Regions from separate parts of the Psychrobacter sp. HII-4 genome, predicted to be linked through region 1. Evidence: riboswitches for the same ligand, from Rfam matches in the RefSeq annotation. Region 1 holds a riboswitch; the other holds the start of a gene.
What was found. Region 1 has a riboswitch for thiamine pyrophosphate ahead of tenA (thiaminase II). Riboswitches for the same ligand answer to the same signal wherever they lie in the genome.
Positions count from the first base shown of each region.

Region 2: another riboswitch for thiamine pyrophosphate. It lies ahead of thiC (phosphomethylpyrimidine synthase ThiC); the one in region 1 lies ahead of tenA (thiaminase II).

Region 1 covers NZ_CAJHBJ010000011.1:19,165-29,188, forward strand. Annotated here, with positions in the region: gene JMX98_RS07230 (RNA-guided endonuclease InsQ/TnpB family protein) at 1-771, opposite strand, end outside; gene JMX98_RS07235 (outer membrane protein assembly factor BamD) at 1,488-2,657, shown strand; gene JMX98_RS07240 (DNA primase) at 2,813-4,960, shown strand; gene rpoD (RNA polymerase sigma factor RpoD) at 5,605-7,497, shown strand; TPP riboswitch at 8,116-8,228, shown strand; gene tenA (thiaminase II) at 8,351-8,998, shown strand; gene JMX98_RS07255 (class I SAM-dependent DNA methyltransferase) at 9,125-9,823, shown strand; gene JMX98_RS07260 (YbeD family protein) at 9,905-10,024, shown strand, end outside.
Region 2 covers NZ_CAJHBJ010000006.1:18,512-28,535, forward strand. Annotated here, with positions in the region: gene pstC (phosphate ABC transporter permease subunit PstC) at 1-655, opposite strand, end outside; gene pstS (phosphate ABC transporter substrate-binding protein PstS) at 865-2,031, opposite strand; TPP riboswitch at 2,303-2,419, shown strand; gene thiC (phosphomethylpyrimidine synthase ThiC) at 2,709-4,694, shown strand; gene JMX98_RS04980 (fructose bisphosphate aldolase) at 4,944-5,834, opposite strand; gene JMX98_RS04985 (EamA/RhaT family transporter) at 6,210-7,076, opposite strand; gene JMX98_RS04990 (ABC transporter ATP-binding protein) at 7,379-9,304, shown strand; gene JMX98_RS04995 (alpha/beta fold hydrolase) at 9,349-10,024, shown strand, end outside.

The DNA of each region.
Region 1 (10,024 bases):
AACGATTAAGCTGTTGGCCTTAACAAGCTTTGATGTGAATTTATGGATCAAATCTTGACGGGTGTTTTTAATCTTGGCGTGTATCGCACGGACTCGCTTTTTATTCTTAGCTCTTTGAGCAATGGCCAGTTTTTCTGCGTATTGATGGGTCAGCTTAGTGGTTAGAACATCACCATCACTACTGACTGCTGAATCCTGACAGCCTAAATCAATACCGACTTGGCCAGTACCGCACTTAGTCTTTGGAAATTCTTTGACGGTGATACAGGCGTACCAGTGACCACGTGCGTCTTGCACCAACTCACAAGTGTTGATGCTGTAGAGGGCTAGGTTATAGCTATCCCACAGATCAATGATTAGTTTTTTACCCTTAGCAAGGCTTAGCTGAATGGTAGATTTGAGGCTTTTCTTGCCTGACTGACGAGTTGATAGGTGTTTTACGGCTGTCTTTTTAAAAGGAATCCAGCCCAAGCTTCTTCTCTTGGCCTTTGGGTTGTTGGTGCGCCAGTTGAGTTTGGCTTTTTTAAACTGTTTTCGGCTTTTGGAGTGAACCTCACTAATCGATTGCAAGGTTTGGCTATGCAAGTTTAAATATTCGCCACTGCCTTTGGTATAAGCGGCCAAGTCATAGGCTGAAAAAAATTGACCTGTGCGCTTAAGATGTTTAAAACTTAGCTCATTGACGTAATTCCAGACAAAATTAACTGCACCAGCTAAGATATTGAGCTGAGTGGCATGTTTGTCTTTGATGCGTAGTTTGAGCGTTTTCATGGAATAATTATGATCTTAATGCAATTGGTTATCAAGGTGTTCGCCATACTGGACGACAATGGCTGACGCCTGATATCTACGCCCTAGAAGGATGTGGTTTTACGGCATTGGATGATAAAACCCTATATTAACTGCTTGTTACAGGCTATCATTCGTTCAAAATAATATGTCATTTTTAAAGTGTATCGACTATCTCCAAAGCACTGCCCTCACAAAAAAAAGCAAAAACAATATCATCATAGTGTATCATGCTCAGCGCCTAAGCCCTATAGATGCAGTACAGTATCTGTCAGATTTTGCGCCTCATAGGTCAGTCAGTAATATCGCTTAACTCTCTGAAATATAACATGGCTGTAATTTACTGTATATTTGTCATCGTCAGGGGCATTGCTTATCGCTCGCTAAGGCCGCTCATGCTAAACTGCAAAAATCATCGAGGGTCTGCTATATTGTCAGTGTCAAGCAGGCGCAGCACAAGCACGCAGCCGCCAAAATATGGCATGTATGGTGATGGGCATAAAGATAAACCATAGACGAAGCACAAGTTATTATATAAAGTAAGCCATATTTTGCTGTATGCTATGGGGCTGTCTTTTGATATTGGCATGCTCAATAACAGACCATGAGCCGGTGCCTAAGCATCGTTTTTTATTATTAACCTTTTATATAGCATGGTAGCGCCGCTACTATTATGCGTCCTGTGTCGGAGAAAAAGTATGCAAGCTGTTGGCAATACGTTTATCAAACTGTCCTCAATCACCCTACTGGCGCTGAGCGTAAACCTTGTGGGCTGTCAGACCTTTAAAAATCTGACTGGCGGCAAAGACGTCGACGCGGTAGAAACGGCAGAGAAATCCGAGCAAGCTTACTATAACGATGCGATTACTCAGATTGATAAAGGACGCTATACCCAAGCGATCGAAGATTTGACCAATTTGCGCACTTTTTATCCCACCGGTCAGTATGCAGAGCAAGCGCTGCTCGACATGATGTATGCCCAATACGAAAGCGGCAAATATGAAATGGCGGCGGCCAGTGCTGAACAGTTTATTCGTCTATATCCTTCTAACCCACAGGTCAGTTACGCTTACTATGTGCGCGGCGTTGCCAATATGCAAGGCTCATCTGAGGGTCTTAAACTGTTTAAGCTCAATCAAGCCGAACGTGATACAGCCTACTTCCGTCTGGCCTTTGCCAATTTTCAAGAGCTTATCAACAAATACCCAAACAGCCCATATACGCCAGATGCTGCGCAGCGCATGACGTTTATTTATAATCAATTTGCCGAAAGTGAGATGAGTGCAGCCAGATGGTATATCGAGCGCGAAGCCTATGTGGCAGCAGCCAACCGTGCCAAATGGGTGTTTCAATATTACCCACTCAGCGAATCTATCCCAGAAGCCATCGCTGTCCTTGCTTATAGCTATGACAAGCTTGGCATGACGGACTTGGCAAATGAATATAAGACGCTGTTGCAGATCAACTACCCCACGTGGCTGACCCGTGATGGCCGCGTGAAGCTAAGTACCAAACGCGACCGTAGCTGGTTTAATAAGCTTACCTTTGGTCAGCTTGGACGCTCAGGCATGAAAGACACCTCGGTGGCGACAGGTGAGTACAATGGCGCAACCAAAACCCAAATAGTGCGCAATGCTCAGCAGCTCAGATTGCCCGCGAACAACACAGCAAATACCAATACAGCGCCAAGCAGCGCATCGACTAACAGCGCGCCTACCCGTAATCGCGGTATCAATATAGGTCTGGGCTTGCCTGAAGCTGAAACGGAGCGCGTGACCGATCAAGCCAGTACAAGCTCTACCGCCAGAGAAGCAAACGTCGATCCGCAAAACACCAATCCGGTACGCCGTACGACACCCGTAGAATAGGCGGTTTTTTAGCCCACAGTTTCTGACATCATAAAATAAGGTCAACACATTGTTGGCCTTATTTTTCTGTTTTTGTATGATAGCCAGACGCGCATAAACGCATATAGACACATATATCCATCAAAACCACTTACTTATGGTAAACTGTTTTTTGTATGAGCATCCCTAACCATATCCTTGAGCAACTAAACAGCCAAGCTGACTTGATCAGTATCATTGGTCGTCATACCACGCTCAAACGTGCAGGTAATGAGTATAAAGGCTGCTGCCCCTTTCATGGCGAAAAATCGCCATCGTTTTATGTCAATCCACAAAAAAACATTTATCACTGCTTTGGTTGCGGGGTCGGCGGCAATGCCATCAGTTTTTTGCGTGATTATGAAAGCCTTACCTTTATTGAGGCGGTCAATGAGCTATCCAAACAAACGGGCATTGAAGTCCCGCAAGAAGAACAGCGAAATGTGAGCTATCAGCGCATCAAGCAGCCGCCTACTACGAAATCAGCGGCGCGGCCAATTAGCAAGTCACAAGCTGATAGTCCCTCATCACCACATAGGTCTTTTGATAATCAAGAGCAAACAAATCATACCCACTATGCCGAACAGCCGGCCCACGATAGCCATGGCTATGACGATTACCCACCCTTAGCCGCCTATGACTTGGCCCCTTATGCAGCAGATGACTGTGGCTCAGACTACCCAAACGACGCCAGCTACCCGCCCGCTTGGCTAAGCGACTCAGATAGTGCTATGGGTTTTGATAGTGTCAACAGTATCAATGAAGGGGCGCTTGATCAAGAAGGCAACTTGTACGATCTGCTCGAACAAATCCAGCAGTTTTATCAGCACAATCTGACCACGCATCCGCATGCCAAGCACTATTTTTTGTCACGCGGTATCACAGAGGATACATTTGAGACCTTTGGTCTTGGCTACGCGCCCTTTGGCTGGCAGCACCTTGAGCATCAGTTTCCGCAGGATATCGAAGGCCTAAAAGCCCTAGGACTGGTGCGGCAATCTGAGTCTGGCCGCGACTACGACTTACTACGTGATCGGGTGATTTTTCCAATTCGAGACAACCAAGGGCGCACCATCGGCTTTGGCGGTCGAGCGCTCGATGACGAGGTGAAACCCAAATACATCAACTCATCAGACTCGCCTGTATTCCATAAGCAGCATGTGCTGTATGGTTATTATGAGTCTCGCCAGCAGCGCGCCGACAGCTGGCTGGTGGTCGAAGGCTATATGGATGTCATCGCTCTCTACCAAGCGGGCATCTATGGCGCGGTGGCGTCCATGGGCACCGCCATTAATGAAAGCCAGATATCACGCCTATTGACGCTCAACCCGACCCTCACCCTGAGCTTCGATGGCGATAGCGCAGGGCAAAAAGCGGCTTGGCGCACCCTTGAGGTGGCACTGCCGGTACTCAGTGACGACAAAGAGCTGCGCTTTTTGACCCTACCCAATGGCCATGATCCTGATACCTTTATCAAGGCTCAGGGCAGCGATGCCATGCGCGAGCAAATCGTAAACGCCATGCCATTGTCGCAGTATATTTTTGCCTATCTTAGTGAGCGCCACGATTTATCCTTGGCAGAAGGCAAAGCCAAGCTGATGTCGCAAGTGCGCTCATTGACCGCGGCACTGCCCAAAGGCAGTAGCTTTCGTTACTTGCTAAACAACGATATTTACCAAAAGCTTGGCGGCAGACGCAACCAAAACAAAGACGCCAAAGATGCGATGCTAGATTTTGATGGTGAGATGACCATCAGCCAGCAGTTGCAGCTGTGTTTTTTGTTTCAGCCGCGGGCGTTGCTCGATGACCCAATAGAGTCGATTTGGCGGCAGGCAGGTATTCATGATTTGCAGCTACCTGCCCATATCAGACAAAAAACCTCAGCCGATACCTTGCGGCCTTTGGCGTGGCAAGACTTGCAAGATAACGAATTGCTGGATATCGTCAGCACCATCACGCGCTGCTTAAAGTACTTGCCTGCAGATGTAAACGCGGCTGCTCATTTTGTCATGTCCAATGTCCAGCCCGGCACGCAAGAAAACCTAAGCCGTAGCTGGAGCGGTTTTTATCGCGCCTTGACGGCGCGCAATATCTTAAGCCTCGATGGTCTCATTGAAGAGCTGGTCAGCCAGCTACTTGAGCGCAGCATGAAGAAAAAAATACAAGATTTGATAAAAAACCCTGACCATATCAAGCTGGCGATTGTCCGTAAGCAGACCCAACTGCTAAATGACTGGCTACGCGCGCAGCAAGCCGAGCAGTCAGCACAGATGACCACGGTCTAGGGTCGATTGATGTATGGGGGATGACAGTTTTGAAAATGTTATTTTTAAAAATAATGCCTTTAAAAATGCCTTTTTAAAATAATAATTAGACCTGCTAAAAACCGCTGGTTGTTATTAAAAAAGCACATCCCCTTTAAAAGTATGGCCGTCGCCCCCACTACTAGTGATTATGCCAAATAGCCTGCGCACGACTTGATAAGCGGCTAAATAAAAAGACCGCAAATAATCAGTAAAAAACCATTGGTCACCATCACTACCTCGTGCTTGATGACTGCGGTCTGTGGTAAACTGTAGCGCTGCGTATTGACAGCCTTGTTTGCTCTCTGCTGATTGGCAGATGTCTTTAGATAGATTTTAGGGCGTGTCCTCATTTTTTAGCCCATTTGTGTGACTATCGACTGAATTGAGGGTATGTCCTAATACCGATATTGCGTCTTGTTTTAGTACTTGATGTTTTTTAAGTTTTTAGCTGTTTTTAGCAAAATTATTGTAGTGTTTTGAGCCTTTATTCATATCCACTCATTTTTGATATTATTGACAACCTCTACGCCATATTTTGATCAATCGATTGATAAGATCAACGCACCCCGTAAGCGATAGTGAGTCACAATATAAAAATGTCCGATGCAAGTAAGCGAGTATTTATGAAAGATAAGTCAGTTTCTCAGTCCACATCTCAACTGGCCACCTTAATCCAAATGGGCAAAGAGCAGGGGTATCTTACCTATGCTGAGGTGAATGACCAACTGCCAGACTCTATTACCGAAAGCGATCAGATCGAAGATATTGTGCAGATGCTGACAGACGTTGGTATCAAAATCTTTGAATCTGCGCCTGATGCCGATGACATCTTGATGAACGATGACTCAAGTGATGATGACATGGCAGCAGACGAAGCAGCGGCTGTACTCGCCTCTGTTGAGACTGAGCCTGGTCGCACCACGGACCCTGTGCGTATGTATATGCGCGAGATGGGCACGGTCGATTTGTTGACCCGCGAAGGCGAGATTGCCATCGCCAAGCGTATCGAAGAAGGTATTCGTGACGTGCAGCATGCCATGGCTTACTGGCCAGGTACGGTGCAGTTCGTCCTTGACGAGTATCAAAAAGTACAAGATGGTGAAAAGAAACTGTCCGATGTCATCACAGGTTTCTTAGACCCTGAAACTGAAGAAGACAAAATTACCGCTCAAGAAGCCAAAGAAGAAAAAGAAAATCCCCCCGTTATCAAAGCCAAGGTCAATGCCAAGGCAGCCGCGCTTGACGATGAGGACGACGAAGACGAAGACGACGTGGAAGAGGAAGCGGAAGAAGAAACCAGCGGCCTTGATCCAGAAGAAGTCCGTCTGCGCCTAGAAGAGATCGAGCACTTATTTATCAAAGCCAAACAAGCCTTGCTTGATTATGGCCGTGGTAGTGTCGAAGCAGATGCTGCCTATGCGTTATTGGCTGAGCGTTTTATGATGCTCAAGCTTAATAACCGCTTGTCAGATCAAGTCATGGCCATCATGCACGATGTCTATGACGATGTGCGTAAGCAAGAGCGTCAAATCATGCGTTTGGTGATTCGCCGTGGTCGTATGCCGCGTGACGAGTTCCGTAAGACCTTCCCTAGCAACGAAACCAACGTCGATTGGCTCATTGAGCGTATCAAAGGTAAGCCTGCGTTTGCCGGCACCCTAGAAAAAGTCACCGATGATGTGATCTTATTGCAACGTCGTATCCGTGACTACGAGCAGCAGCTCGACATGAAAATCCACGACATGAAAGACGTCGCCCGCCGTATGGCCGTCGGTGAGGCAAAAGCGCGCCGCGCCAAAAAAGAAATGGTCGAGGCCAACTTGCGTCTGGTTATCTCTATCGCCAAAAAGTACACCAACCGTGGTCTACAATTCTTGGATCTCATCCAAGAAGGTAACATCGGTCTGATGAAGGCGGTCGATAAGTTTGAATATCGCCGCGGTTATAAGTTTTCGACCTATGCGACATGGTGGATTCGTCAGGCGATTACCCGCTCTATCGCTGACCAAGCGCGTACCATCCGTATCCCTGTGCATATGATTGAGACCATCAACAAGATAAACCGTGTCTCTCGTCAGCTGCTACAGGAGATGGGACGCGAGCCGACGCCTGAGGAGCTAGGCGAACGCTTAGAGATGGACGAAGTCAAAGTCCGTAAGGTGCTCAAAATTGCCAAAGAACCGATCTCGATGGAGACGCCTATCGGTGATGACGAAGACTCGCACCTAGGTGACTTTATCGAAGATGGTACCATCTCAAGCCCTGTTGACGATGCCACGGCAGCTGGCCTACAAGAAGCCACGCGTGATGTATTGGGCAATCTCACCGAACGTGAAGCGCGCGTGTTAAAAATGCGCTTTGGTATCGATATGCCAACCGATCATACACTAGAGGAAGTCGGCAAGCAGTTCGATGTCACCCGTGAGCGTATCCGTCAGATCGAAGCAAAAGCCCTGCGTAAACTGCGCCACCCTTCGCGCTCTGAGCATCTACGCTCTTTTTTAGAGAACGACTAAGTTATCGGAGTCTAGATAATAGATTTCAAGTATTTGCTAACACTAAACTTGCTAACATAAAAAAGCTGAGTATATCTCAGCTTTTTTTGTGTCTACTCATTGTGTCGGTCTATGTATCGAGGCCGCTTATTCATTTCATTCAAAAAATCATTGCCTTTATGTATTATTGAGCGTATAACCACCTAGCACAGCTAGCGCTGTATACCGATGCGTATCTGGGCGTGATCGACAGCTTGAGTGTGGAGCTGCTGTATGCAGAAGGACTATATGAGCGGCGTTTTAAAGCCATGCTCATGCTTTATCACACTGCTATTAAACAGCTGACAAAAAAATAGATTTTTAAATCTAGGTCACTTTTATATATAGTCGATACACTCTAAAAATGTCATAGCGCTACTGGGATGCTATTTTTAAACGTAGGTTGCGCAGCCTCTGGACACGCAGCACGCAAGTAAAATTTATACCAGTAGCGCGTTTAAATCCATAACAGTTTCACATCCAGCTAACTATATGGTTATTTGAGCATCACTTGCTAATGGTGGCTGTTCTCGCCTATCATAGAGCGGATTTACTTTAAACGCTATTTTATCGTTATTATTAAAAAATAAACCTTAAAAACAAACCTTGTCGGGGTGCTTTGATTTTTTTGTCGTCAATCAAAATCATGGCTGAGAGTTACCCGCGAACCTGATGCAGTTAGCACTGACGTAGGAAACAAGCGTGCCGATATATAAGTCACATTGACGCCACAACTTGCCAATCTATGTTATTTAGACTGGCAAACGAGTCATGTCTTTTCACCTATGCGCCCTACGCTTTGCTTACTGGTATTTTATAAAGGTAAGTAAAAACCATGAACTACCAAACACTACGTCACCGCTGCCCCACGTGGGATGACTATATTCAGCATGACTTTGTCAAACAATTGGCCGACGGCACCCTCGCCCCTGATAGCTTTCGCCACTACCTTGTCCAAGACTACCTATACTTAATTCACTATGCTCGCGTGATGGCGCTGAGCGTGTATAAGAGCGACACACTGGCACAAATGCGCGTCGGTCAAGCAGGGCTAAACGCCATGCTCGATATGGAGATCGGCATGTATCTAGACTTTTGCCGTCTTTGGGATATCCCTTTGCACGAGGTCGAGGGTGCGCCTGAATCTGCTGTTACCATCGCCTATAGCCGCTATATATTAGACGCTGCCATGTCAGGCTCTTTGGCGGCGCTGTATGCCGCGATTGCGCCTTGTCTGATGGGTTACGGAGAGATTGGCAAGCGCATTAAACAAGCTGGATTTATCGCCGGCAACCCTTATCAGCCTTGGATTGATGTTTTTTCTAGCGATGACTTTCAGGCCATTACCGCGCAAAACGAAGCACAGATTGACCTGCTATTGGCAGATGCCAGCCCAGCACAGGCCGATAAGTTCCAACGCTTATTTGACACCGCCGCGCGGATGGAAGTCAGCTTCTGGCAGCAGGCGTTGGACTTGTCTTAGACTGTATTTTTTATAGTAGGGTTCACCAACTTTAAATCAACGATAGTCCTACTCGCATCGTATCTTATACATTCATTTTATTTAAAATTGATGATAAAACAACAACCACCCTCAAGGAGAGATTTTATGGCAGCATTTGACGAGCACGCCAGCGCATACGACAGCTGGTTTTTGGACAACCAAAACTTACTGGCCAGCGAGCTAAAGCTAGTGGCGCACTTTTTGGATAAGGACAGTGAGATACTGTCTATCGGCTGCGGTAGTGGTCTGTTTGAGATGCTACTGGCCAAGGATTATGACATCCACATCAAACACGGCATCGAGCCGTCAACAGATATGGCAAAAATCGCTGAAAAACGCGGCTTGCTAGTAGATGTCAGCCCTGCCGAAACCAGTGAGATTGCGCCCAATAAATTTGACATCATTATGTTTAACGGCAGTGTCAGCTATATCAGCGACTTGGACTTATGTATCAAAAAAGCCTTTGACGCGCTAAAGACTGGCGGCAAACTTATCCTCATTGACGTCCCAAAAGAAAGCGGCTTTGCCAGTCTTTATAATCTGGCCAGTGCGGTAGATAGCTGGGCGCATCCCCTGCTCGCGCACATCTCCCCTGCCAACCCCTATCCTATCGAGCTGGTCCGCTCTGCCAATTGGCGCACCTCTGATGAAAAAATCAAACTGATGCAGGCCAATGGCTTTACCGACTTGCAGTACGCGCAGACCCTACTGACCCACCCTATGTATGCCAATGACCAAGTGCAAGAGGTCATCGAAGGGTATGATCGCGGTGATTATGTGGCTATTTGTGGGTATAAAAAGTAGCTGTGGCCAAAGACACTTGAATAATACCAGCTGCGCCATCATAAACAGCACAATGTATTTTTATAACAGCGAGGCAAGATTATGAGTGACGACCCAAAAGATAACGGCCAAAACCCGACTGCTCACCGAGCGGTCAATGTCACTAACCTAACCCCTAATGACGGTGTGCTAAAAGGCAAAAAAACCGATATCCAAAACCCA
Region 2 (10,024 bases), on a different contig from region 1:
AGATAATTTTAAACATCACTTCCCAAGTGGTCGCGCCCATGCCGTAAGCTGACTCTTTGAGCAGGTCTGGCACGACAGAGAAAACATCGCGCATGGTAGCGGCAATAAAAGGAATAATCATAATGGCAAGCACCAATGAGGCGGTAAACATGCCCAATCCCATTGGCGCACCGGTAAACAGCTTGCCGATGATAGGCAATGGGCCGATATGCTCGATAAACCACGGCTGAATGTGATCGCCAAAAAATGGCGCAAAGACAAACAGTCCCCACATACCGTAGATGATAGAGGGAATACCCGCCAGCAGCTCAATGGCGATGCCGAGGGGCTTTTTTAAGAAATTCGGACACATCTCGGTCAAAAATATCGCAATACCAAAGCTGACGGGTACGGCGATTAAGATGGCAATAAAGGACGTCACCAGCGTGCCATAGATCGGCGCCAGCGCACCGTACTCATTGGCAACCGTGTCCCAGTTATTACTGGTATAAAACCCCAGACCAAATGCTTGTATACTCGGCCAGGCGCCAATGATCAAAGAGAGCAAAATACCGCCCAAAGATAGCAGCACGAGAATGGCAAATGCCTTGGTGGCATTGACAAATAATGCATCGTAACGTTTTTGTTTTGCCAGTTGCGACCTTAAATCATTCATAAGTGTCTCAGCATTAAATAATATTAAATCAAAATCTTTAAAAGACTCATCAGGTCTTATCACAACAAACTAAATCTTAATAAAGGGCGCTATTAACGGTCATTAATGACGCTATTTTTAAATTTGTTGTGATAAAACCTTTGAGACAACCACCGGAGAATAGGTGTCTCAAAGGGGCTTACAAGCTCTGCTATATATATGTATAAAAACTACTGAGCTGGGGTGTAGACGGGTTGACCATCGCTACCTTTGACTTCATTCCACTTGTCTTTAAACAGTGCCACTGCGGTATCAGAGAAAGGCACATAATCAAGCGCCATGGCACTATCATCACCTTGAGCATACGCCCAATCAAAGAAGTTCAGCACGCCAGCCACTTGCTTCGGGTTTTCTGGCTGCTTGTGTACCAAGATAAAGGTGGCAGCGGCAATGGGCCACGCTTGCTCGGTCTCAGAGTTGGTGATGACTTTATAAAAGCCTGGTTGCTGTGACCAATCGATATCACCTGCCGCAGCAAAGGTCTCAGCAGATGGCTGCACGAAGTTACCCGCCGCGTTTTTTAGGGCAGCGTGCGCCATGTTGTTTTGCTTGGCGTAAGCATACTCGACGTAGCCGATAGCGTTTTTCATGCGGTTGACGTAGCTTGATACGCCCTCGTTGCCTTTGCCGCCTGCCCCTGTGGCAGAGGTTGGCCATTTGATGGTTTTATCGACACCCACGCTGTCTTTCCAGTCAGTTGAAACCTTCGCCAAATAATCGGTAAAGTTAAAGGTCGTGCCTGAACCATCTGAGCGAAATACGGTGGTAATGGCAGCATCTGGCAGGGTCAAATCTGGGTTCATGGCGGTGATAGCAGGGTCATTCCATTTGCTAATCTTACCCAGATAGATATCGGCTAGAGTTGCGCCGTCCAGCTTTAGCTCACCTGGTCCGACACCATCGATATTGACAATCGGTACCACGCCGCCGATGACGGTTGGAAACTGAATAAGTCCTGCCGCATCCAGCTCTTCAGGGGTCATGGGGGCATCAGAGGCGCCAAAGTCAACGGTTTTTGCTTGGATTTGTTTGATGCCACCTGAGGAGCCGATAGACTGATAGTTAACCTGACCGCCAGTCGCGGCATTATAGTCATATGACCATTTGGCATAGATAGGCTGCGGGAACGACGCGCCAGCACCAGTGATGTTCATGGCGATGTTTTCAGCTGATTTAAAATCGCTTGCTGGAGAAGATGTCACTGTGCTGGTAGTTTCGGCCACTGTCGCCGCGCTGGTGTCACTCTGCGCTGCTGACTCTGCGGTGTCGGTCGATTTATTACAAGCGGTGAGTACTAAGGTGCAACTAACGGCGACTGCCAATAACGAATAACGCATGTAGAACTCCTAAAGTTTAACAACGATTGAACAAAGCATGATTGGTGACATGTGTGACATCTTGACAAGTTTTTATGACAGTTTGATGACAACCGCCCAACTCTTTTATGTGCGTGACAAATAGGGTCAAATCAGTCGGCGCTTGAGGCTAACGCTATTAGCCTGCGTGTCATGACTCATGGCCTCGTGCGCACGTTGACTGACATACCGGTGGTCAAACACCAGTAGCCCTCATGGCAGAAGTTTGTTAGTATGAGACTGATTGACAACACTGACAGACTCGGGGTGCGGTGTACGAATGGCTGACTGCCTTTGTACATTCGCTGAGAGATCACCCGCCGAACCTGATGCGGTTAGTACCGACGCAGGGAAGTCTTCAGCACTTTATTATGTATGGCAAAGACGGGCAGAAATGCCTTGTTATCCTCATGACTGTTGGCCTAAATGCCCGCTTAGTGGTGCTAAGCTTTATAGGGTTAAGTAGTGCCAAATAATGATGAGAGATACCAAGCGTCGCTTACAGGTTGATGACATCCTCCGCGAAGGCAGATTTTTGCGATGATAGATTTGACAGCCAGTGACGACGACGCAGCAAAAACTGCCTAGATGATAAGTGCTACCCCCGCAGCTTCTGGCGGTGTTGCTTTTATTCAAAAACCAACACGCTAGGACAGCATATGACAACCTCAATCCTACCTCCAAAGACCCAGAAAAACGCTTCTGACAAAAAAACCGACGCGCTAAAAACCCCTGCGCACCGTAGCGCCAAAGACACGCGCTTTGAAGAAGAAGCGCGCGACTTACACCGCATTCTCCCCGCCTCGCAAAAAGTCTATATCCAAGGCTCAAGACCTGATATTCAAGTGCCGATGCGCAAGATCACGCTAGATCCCACGCCTATTCAGGGCGTGGATGAGTCCGACTGGGAGCAAAACCCGCCGTTTTATGTCTACGACACCTCAGGCGTCTATACCGACCCTGATGCCCAAATTGACCTAACCCGCGGCTTGCCCAAACTACGCGAGGGCTGGATAGCCGAGCGCGGTGATACAGAGCAGCTAAGCGGTTTGTCCAGCTCATACGGGCAAGCGCGTGCGCGTGATATCACCACAGCCAATCTACGGTTTGCCCATATCGATAAGCCACGCCGCGCCAAAAAAGTCAATGGTAAAGCAGGCAATGTCACGCAGATGCACTATGCGCGCCGCGGTATCATCACCCCTGAGATGGAATATATCGCCATTCGTGAGACGCAAAAACAGCATGAACTGACCGATATGCGCCAACATGACGGCGAGAGCTTTGGTGCCAATACCCCAAAAATCATCACCCCTGAGTTTGTGCGTAGCGAGGTCGCGGCCGGTCGCGCCATCATCCCAAATAATATCAATCACCCTGAGTCTGAGCCGATGATTATCGGGCGTAGTTTTTTGGTAAAGATTAACGCCAATATCGGCAATTCAGCACTTGGCTCGTCTATCGATGAAGAAGTGTCGAAGATGACATGGGCCACGCGTTGGGGCGCGGATACCATCATGGATTTGTCGACAGGCAATCATATCCACGAGACCCGTGAATGGCTGATTCGTAACTCGCCTGTGCCCATCGGTACGGTACCAATTTATCAAGCATTAGAAAAAGTCGACGGCATCGCCGAAGACCTAACGTGGGAGATATTCCGCGATACACTGATCGAGCAAGCCGAACAAGGCGTTGATTACTTCACCATCCACGCAGGCGTGCTGCTGCGCTATGTGCCACTGACGGCCAATCGACTCACAGGTATTGTCTCTCGCGGCGGCTCTATCATGGCGCAGTGGTGCCTTGCCCATCATACAGAGAGCTTTTTATACACCCATTTTGAAGAGATTTGCGAGATTATGAAGCAGTACGATGTGGCCTTTAGCTTAGGTGATGGTCTGCGTCCTGGCTGCTTGCAAGATGCCAATGACGAAGCGCAGTTCGGTGAGCTGCGCACGCTTGGTGAGCTAACGAAAATCGCATGGCAGCACGATGTACAGGTGATGATCGAAGGCCCAGGACATGTGGCGATGAACCGCATCAAAGAAAATATGGACTTACAGCTAGAGACTTGCAGCGACGCGCCGTTTTATACCTTAGGGCCGCTGACCACCGATATCGCACCCGGTTATGACCATATCACCAGTGCTATCGGTGCGGCGATGATTGGCTGGTTTGGCACCGCCATGCTCTGTTATGTGACACCAAAAGAGCACTTAGGACTGCCGAATAAAAAGGATGTGAAAGACGGTATCATCACCTATAAAATCGCCGCGCATGCCGCTGATCTGGCTAAGGGCCACCCAGGCGCGCAAGCTCGCGATAATGCCTTGTCTAAGGCGCGCTTTGAGTTCCGCTGGGACGATCAGTTTAATCTGGCGCTCGATCCTGATACCGCCCGCGAATACCATGATGAAACGCTGCCAAAAGACGCGCACAAATCGGCACACTTTTGCTCGATGTGTGGGCCGAAATTTTGCTCGATGAAAATCACCCAAAACGTCCGCGAGTACGCCAAGGGTTTGGACGCGTCAGAAAGCTTAGGCACAGAGGCGATGAGTGCAGCTGAGATTGAGCAAGGCATGCAAGAGATGACTGAAAAATATCATAGCGAGGGTCGACAGCTGTATAAAGAGGTATAACTCCGCTGATTTGACTGCTGTATATTTAATTACTTTATATATCGTCAGTTTAAAACAAAACTGTCATAAGTTCCAAAGCGCTACTGGGATGAATTTTTCGCAGCCTCTGTGTATACAGCACGCAAGAAAAATTTATACCAGTAGCGCTATAACATTTTTAAATTGAATCTACTATAGCAAAAAGCTCGCTTCTTATGCCTGTAGAAGCGAGCTTTTTTTATGATAAGTATTTCTTAGCCAAAGAGCCGTTTACACATTTGACGCCTGATAAATCTCTTCAATTGAGGCGTTCATGGTATCAGCAAACTCTTTATCGCTTTGTTGTTTGCTCAACCCTTCGGTAAACGCGCGTGAGAAGCTGGCAATCATACCGGGATTTTGCTTAAGCTTTTCGCAGGCCTCACGACGACTATAACCGCCAGATAATGCCACGACTTTGAGTACTTTTGGATGATCGATCAGCTCTTGATAGAATCCGCCGTCGGTGGGCAAGGTTAGTTTGAGCATCACTTGATGGTCGTCATTTAGACGCTCAAGGTTACGCAAAATATCCGCTTTGAGTATCACTTCACACTCATGCTTTTGGGCGCTATCGATATTAACCTCAGGCTCAACGATTGGCATAAAGCCTTTGGAGATAATTTGTTTAGCGACATCAAACTGCTGCTGTACCACCAGCTCGATACCATCGACGCTAGGCTCATAAATGACTGAGCGCATCTTGGTGCCAAATACCGGATAGTTTTTGGCTTTATCCAGTAGCGCGTCCAAGTCTGGCATCGGGCGCATGACTTGTACGCCGCTCATTTGCTCGGCCAAACCCTTATCGACCTTCAAAAACGGCACGATGTTTTTATCTTCCCACAGATAGTTTGCCGTTGGCTTGCCATTGACCTCGCGCTCCATGGTGTCTTCAAATAAAATCGCGCCAAGGACACGCTCATTATCAAAGGCATCACAAGTCATGATACGCGCGCGCATCTCGTGCACCAGATCAAACATCGCGTCATCATTGTCATAAGCATCGCTGCTGATGCCGTAGTTTTCTAGGGCTTTTGGTGTGCTGCCACCGCTTTGATCAAGCGCGGCGATAAACCCTGAACCATCCTTTATACGCTGTCGTTGTTTTTGGTATTCCATTGAAAAAGTATCCTATTTCTATTGATTAAAACCAAACATCATCAATCGACTCAATCTATATGAGCCTTGCTATTTGTAGACAACCTTACCATAGGATGCTTTATCTGCCTATATAGGATGCGTGACAGCGCCGCCAATTTTTATGATATATCAGTTGAAAATAGCCAGTTGAAATAGTCGGTTGAAAATAAAACGGTTATATAAATTTAAACACGCTGCTGATATAAATTTTACTGACGTGCGGCGTTCTCAGAGGCTGCACAACCTACATTTAAAAACAGCATCCCAGTAGCGCTATGCTCTTTTAGAGTGCGTCGACTATAGGTATAAGAATATTATGCCAAACCACGTACATCAAAGCCTTACATCAAACTCTTATGCCAAAAACAGTACCGCCACACAGCCAATCGCCAGCAGCAAGCCTAGCACATTGATACGACCGAGCCGCTCTTTAAACACAGCCACCCCGATGAGCGTCGCGACGGCGATGACCCCGACGTTCATCCCAGTAAAGACAATACTAGGAGAGTCGGACAATACTTGGTGGGCGCGCACATACGCATAGATATTACCCATGTTTAGAGCGCCCAGTAATAGCCCTGCTGCCAAGGCATTACCCTGCCAACGCACGCGTGTCACAAGCAAATAAATCAGCAATAACAATCCTGCAACGCCAAAGCTGACAAACAGCGTCAGTGGAAAGGCCGTGCCTTGTTTGGCGACTTGTTTAAATAAGATATCGACGATGCCATAGCCTGCCCATACGCCAAATAGCCATAGCGGGGTACGCGCGGCGGGCGGGCTCATACTAGCGTGCTCGCCTCCACCGGTATGTTTGGGCCGGTAAACCAAAGCCCCCAACGCCAAAAACCCTAAGACCAGACCAAGCACTCGCGTGCCCGTCAGCACCTCACCAAATAATAAAAAAGCGGCGATAATGGGAATAATCAACGACAAGCGCTGGGCGGCATCAGTTGCGACCATGCCGACCGATGCAATCGCACGGCCCAAGATAATAAAAACCGTCGGCAGCAGTATCCCAAGCGCCAGAATGATGCCCCAAGCGTTGCCAAGCGTGCTTATGCTGCTGACATCTGGCGTTAATAAAAACCATGTCAGCAAAAAAGCCACGGGATAACCTGCGACGATGGTCTGGCGAATATCGATATTTTTTTGCCGCAAGACTTTGAGCAGTACCGAGACGGCCACACTGCACAGTACTGCTATCACCAAATACATCATAATCCTTACCTCTATCCTCGATTCATGTCAGAGCAACACCGCACATCAGCAATACACAAAACCATGGCAAACAATATAAAACCACTGAATGTAACAAAATATTTCCTATGCAACAATGGCTTTTTGGTGTTTTGTTGTGCTGATACTCGTGGCATCTATATGCATGCAATTACAATTAGCCTGCAGGTCTGACAGGAAATTTTGCTAAAATAGCCAGCACTCCCAATCACAAAGTAAAGATTCAAAATAACGACCGTCATCGCTTGTTTTGGCGTACTGCTATTGATGTTTTATCACTGCCTATGAATGCTCTATTTCGCTTTTTTGAAAACCGCTTACCGGCCTTCCCCAACACCCCCATGCCGCTGTCCTCGCCTCGTGACGGTATGCTGCAGTTTTTGTGGGCTTGTACAAAGGGGCTGCGCAGCTGGCTGCTGCTGTTTATGGTGTTGTCAGCAGGCATCGGCATTTATGAAGCAATGCTGTTTGCATGGATTGGCGATATCGTCGATTGGCTTGGCGTCTATACGCCGCAGAACTTATGGCTAGAAAAAGGCGATATGCTGCTGCTGATGCTGGCGGTGATGATTGTCAGCCCGTTTTGGATTGCCTTATCCTCGTTTATTCATTTTCAGACCTTGCAAGGCGTGTTTCCCATGCAGATGCGCTGGCGTTTTCATCAGCGTATGCTTGGGCAGTCCATGCAGTTTTATCAAGACGAGTTTTCTGGACGTGTCTCGGCCAAGGTCATGCAGACCGCGCTTGCGGTGCGTGATACGGTGATGACCGTCACAGATATGTTTATGTATGTCACCGTATATTTTGTGACCAGTGGCCTTATTTTATTTAATTTAGACAGCTTGTTATTGATTCCCTTTATCCTCTGGTTTGGGTTGGTGGCGCTGGCGATATGGTATTTTATTCCAAAGCTCAAACAAACTGCCATCGTACAAGCAGATGCGCGCGCGTTGATGACGGGGCGTATCACCGATGCCTATGCCAATATCATGACTGTCAAGCTGTTTAGCCACTCACGCCGTGAGCTTGGTTATGCCAAAAACGCCATGGGGCAGTTTTTAGGAACGGTACATGCGCAGATGCGCTGGGTCAGTTATTTAGAGATTTTCACCCATCTTATCAGTGTGATTTTGGTCAGTAGTACCGCAGGGATTGGCCTGTATCTATGGCAACAAAGCGCGGTCGGGGTCGGGGCGATTGCCGCGGCGACGGCGATGGCGCTACGCCTCAATGGTCTGACGCGCTGGATCATGTGGCAAACCGCCAGCCTTTTTGAGAGTATCGGCACGGTACAAGACGGCATGCGCACGCTATCCGCGCCGCAGACGATCGTCGATAAGCCAGACGCAGCTGAACTACGCGTCACCGAGGGGCATATCGTCTTTGATCATGTCGACTTTAGCTATGAGAATGAAGACCACGATAACTATCACGCCACCGATAAAACATTTAAACCGTCGGTAGCGACCACTGACATGGCGCAAGACAACTCGGTCAAGCTGCTTGATTACTTTTATTTGGATATCAAACCAGGAGAAAAAATCGGCTTGGTTGGGCGCTCAGGAGCGGGCAAATCCACGTTGGTCAACTTGCTGCTACGCTTTTTTGATGTCGATCGCGGTAAGATATATATCGATGGTCAAGCGATCGATGATGTCACACAAGACTCTCTGCGTCAGCAGATCGGTATGGTGACCCAAGACACCTCACTGCTGCATCGTACCATACGTGAAAACATCGCTTATGGCCGTCCCGGCGCCTCTGACGAAGAGATTATCCATGCCGCCAAACAAGCTCAAGCATGGGACTTTATCAAAGACTTATATGACGATAAAGGCAATACAGGTCTTGATACCCAAGTGGGTGAACGCGGCGTCAAACTCTCCGGCGGTCAACGTCAGCGCATCGCCATCTCTCGTGTTATGCTAAAAAACGCGCCGATCTTGTTATTGGATGAGGCCACCAGCGCGCTTGACTCTGAGATTGAGTTTGCCATTACCGAGAGCCTCAACGATATCATGACCGGCAAAACTGTGATTGCCATTGCCCATCGCCTCTCTACCATCGCTGCGCTCGATAGGCTGGTGGTGATGGAAAAAGGCCGAATCATCGAGCAAGGTAGCCATGACGAGCTGTTGGCACAAGACGGCGTCTATGCGCGCTTGTGGCAGCGTCAAAGCGGTGGGTTTTTGGGCGAAGACACCCCCTAGACCGCCATCATCATAAAAATAAAACATAAGGAAGTGGGCAGTTTATGGAAGCCTTTACCCATCGTATCAATTTAAGCGGCAAACAAGCACGCTACTACGACCTTGGCAGTATCAACCCATCAGTAGCAGCAGAGCACAACAAACGTGCGCCTGCGCACTTTTATGGAGGCAACAGCTTTACGGTCGGTACTTATACGCCGCTGCTGCATGAGCTGGCAGCAACGTTTGATATCAGTGCGCTTGCCCTACGCGGCTACTGGTACGATAAACCGCAAAAACGCCGCCTCACTCGAGAGCAAGACGCTGAGCTATTGATTGAGTTTTTGGAGCGCACCCAAGATCGGCCTGTGGTGGGTATCGGTCATTCGCAAGGTGCCACTGCCACCGCCATGGCCGCCGCCAAACGTCCAGATTTATTCTCCCAGCTGTACTTGATAGAGCCGGTCACCTTTACCAAAAACCAAGCACGACTGTATAACTTATTGCCGCGGCGGTTTTTGCTCAGTCGAGAGCCTTTTAAAAGTACGCTGACCAAACCCGCTATTTGGACGAGCGTTGATGCGTACTATCAAGCCCTACGCGCCAACCGAGCCTACAAACGCATTAGCGATGCGCATTTATACGTGTTTGCTGAGCAAAGCTTGAGCGTCAATGCCGATGGTAGCCACACGCTGATGTTTGCCCCAGAGCAAGAGCTTGCCAACTATTTTGGTGCGCCGC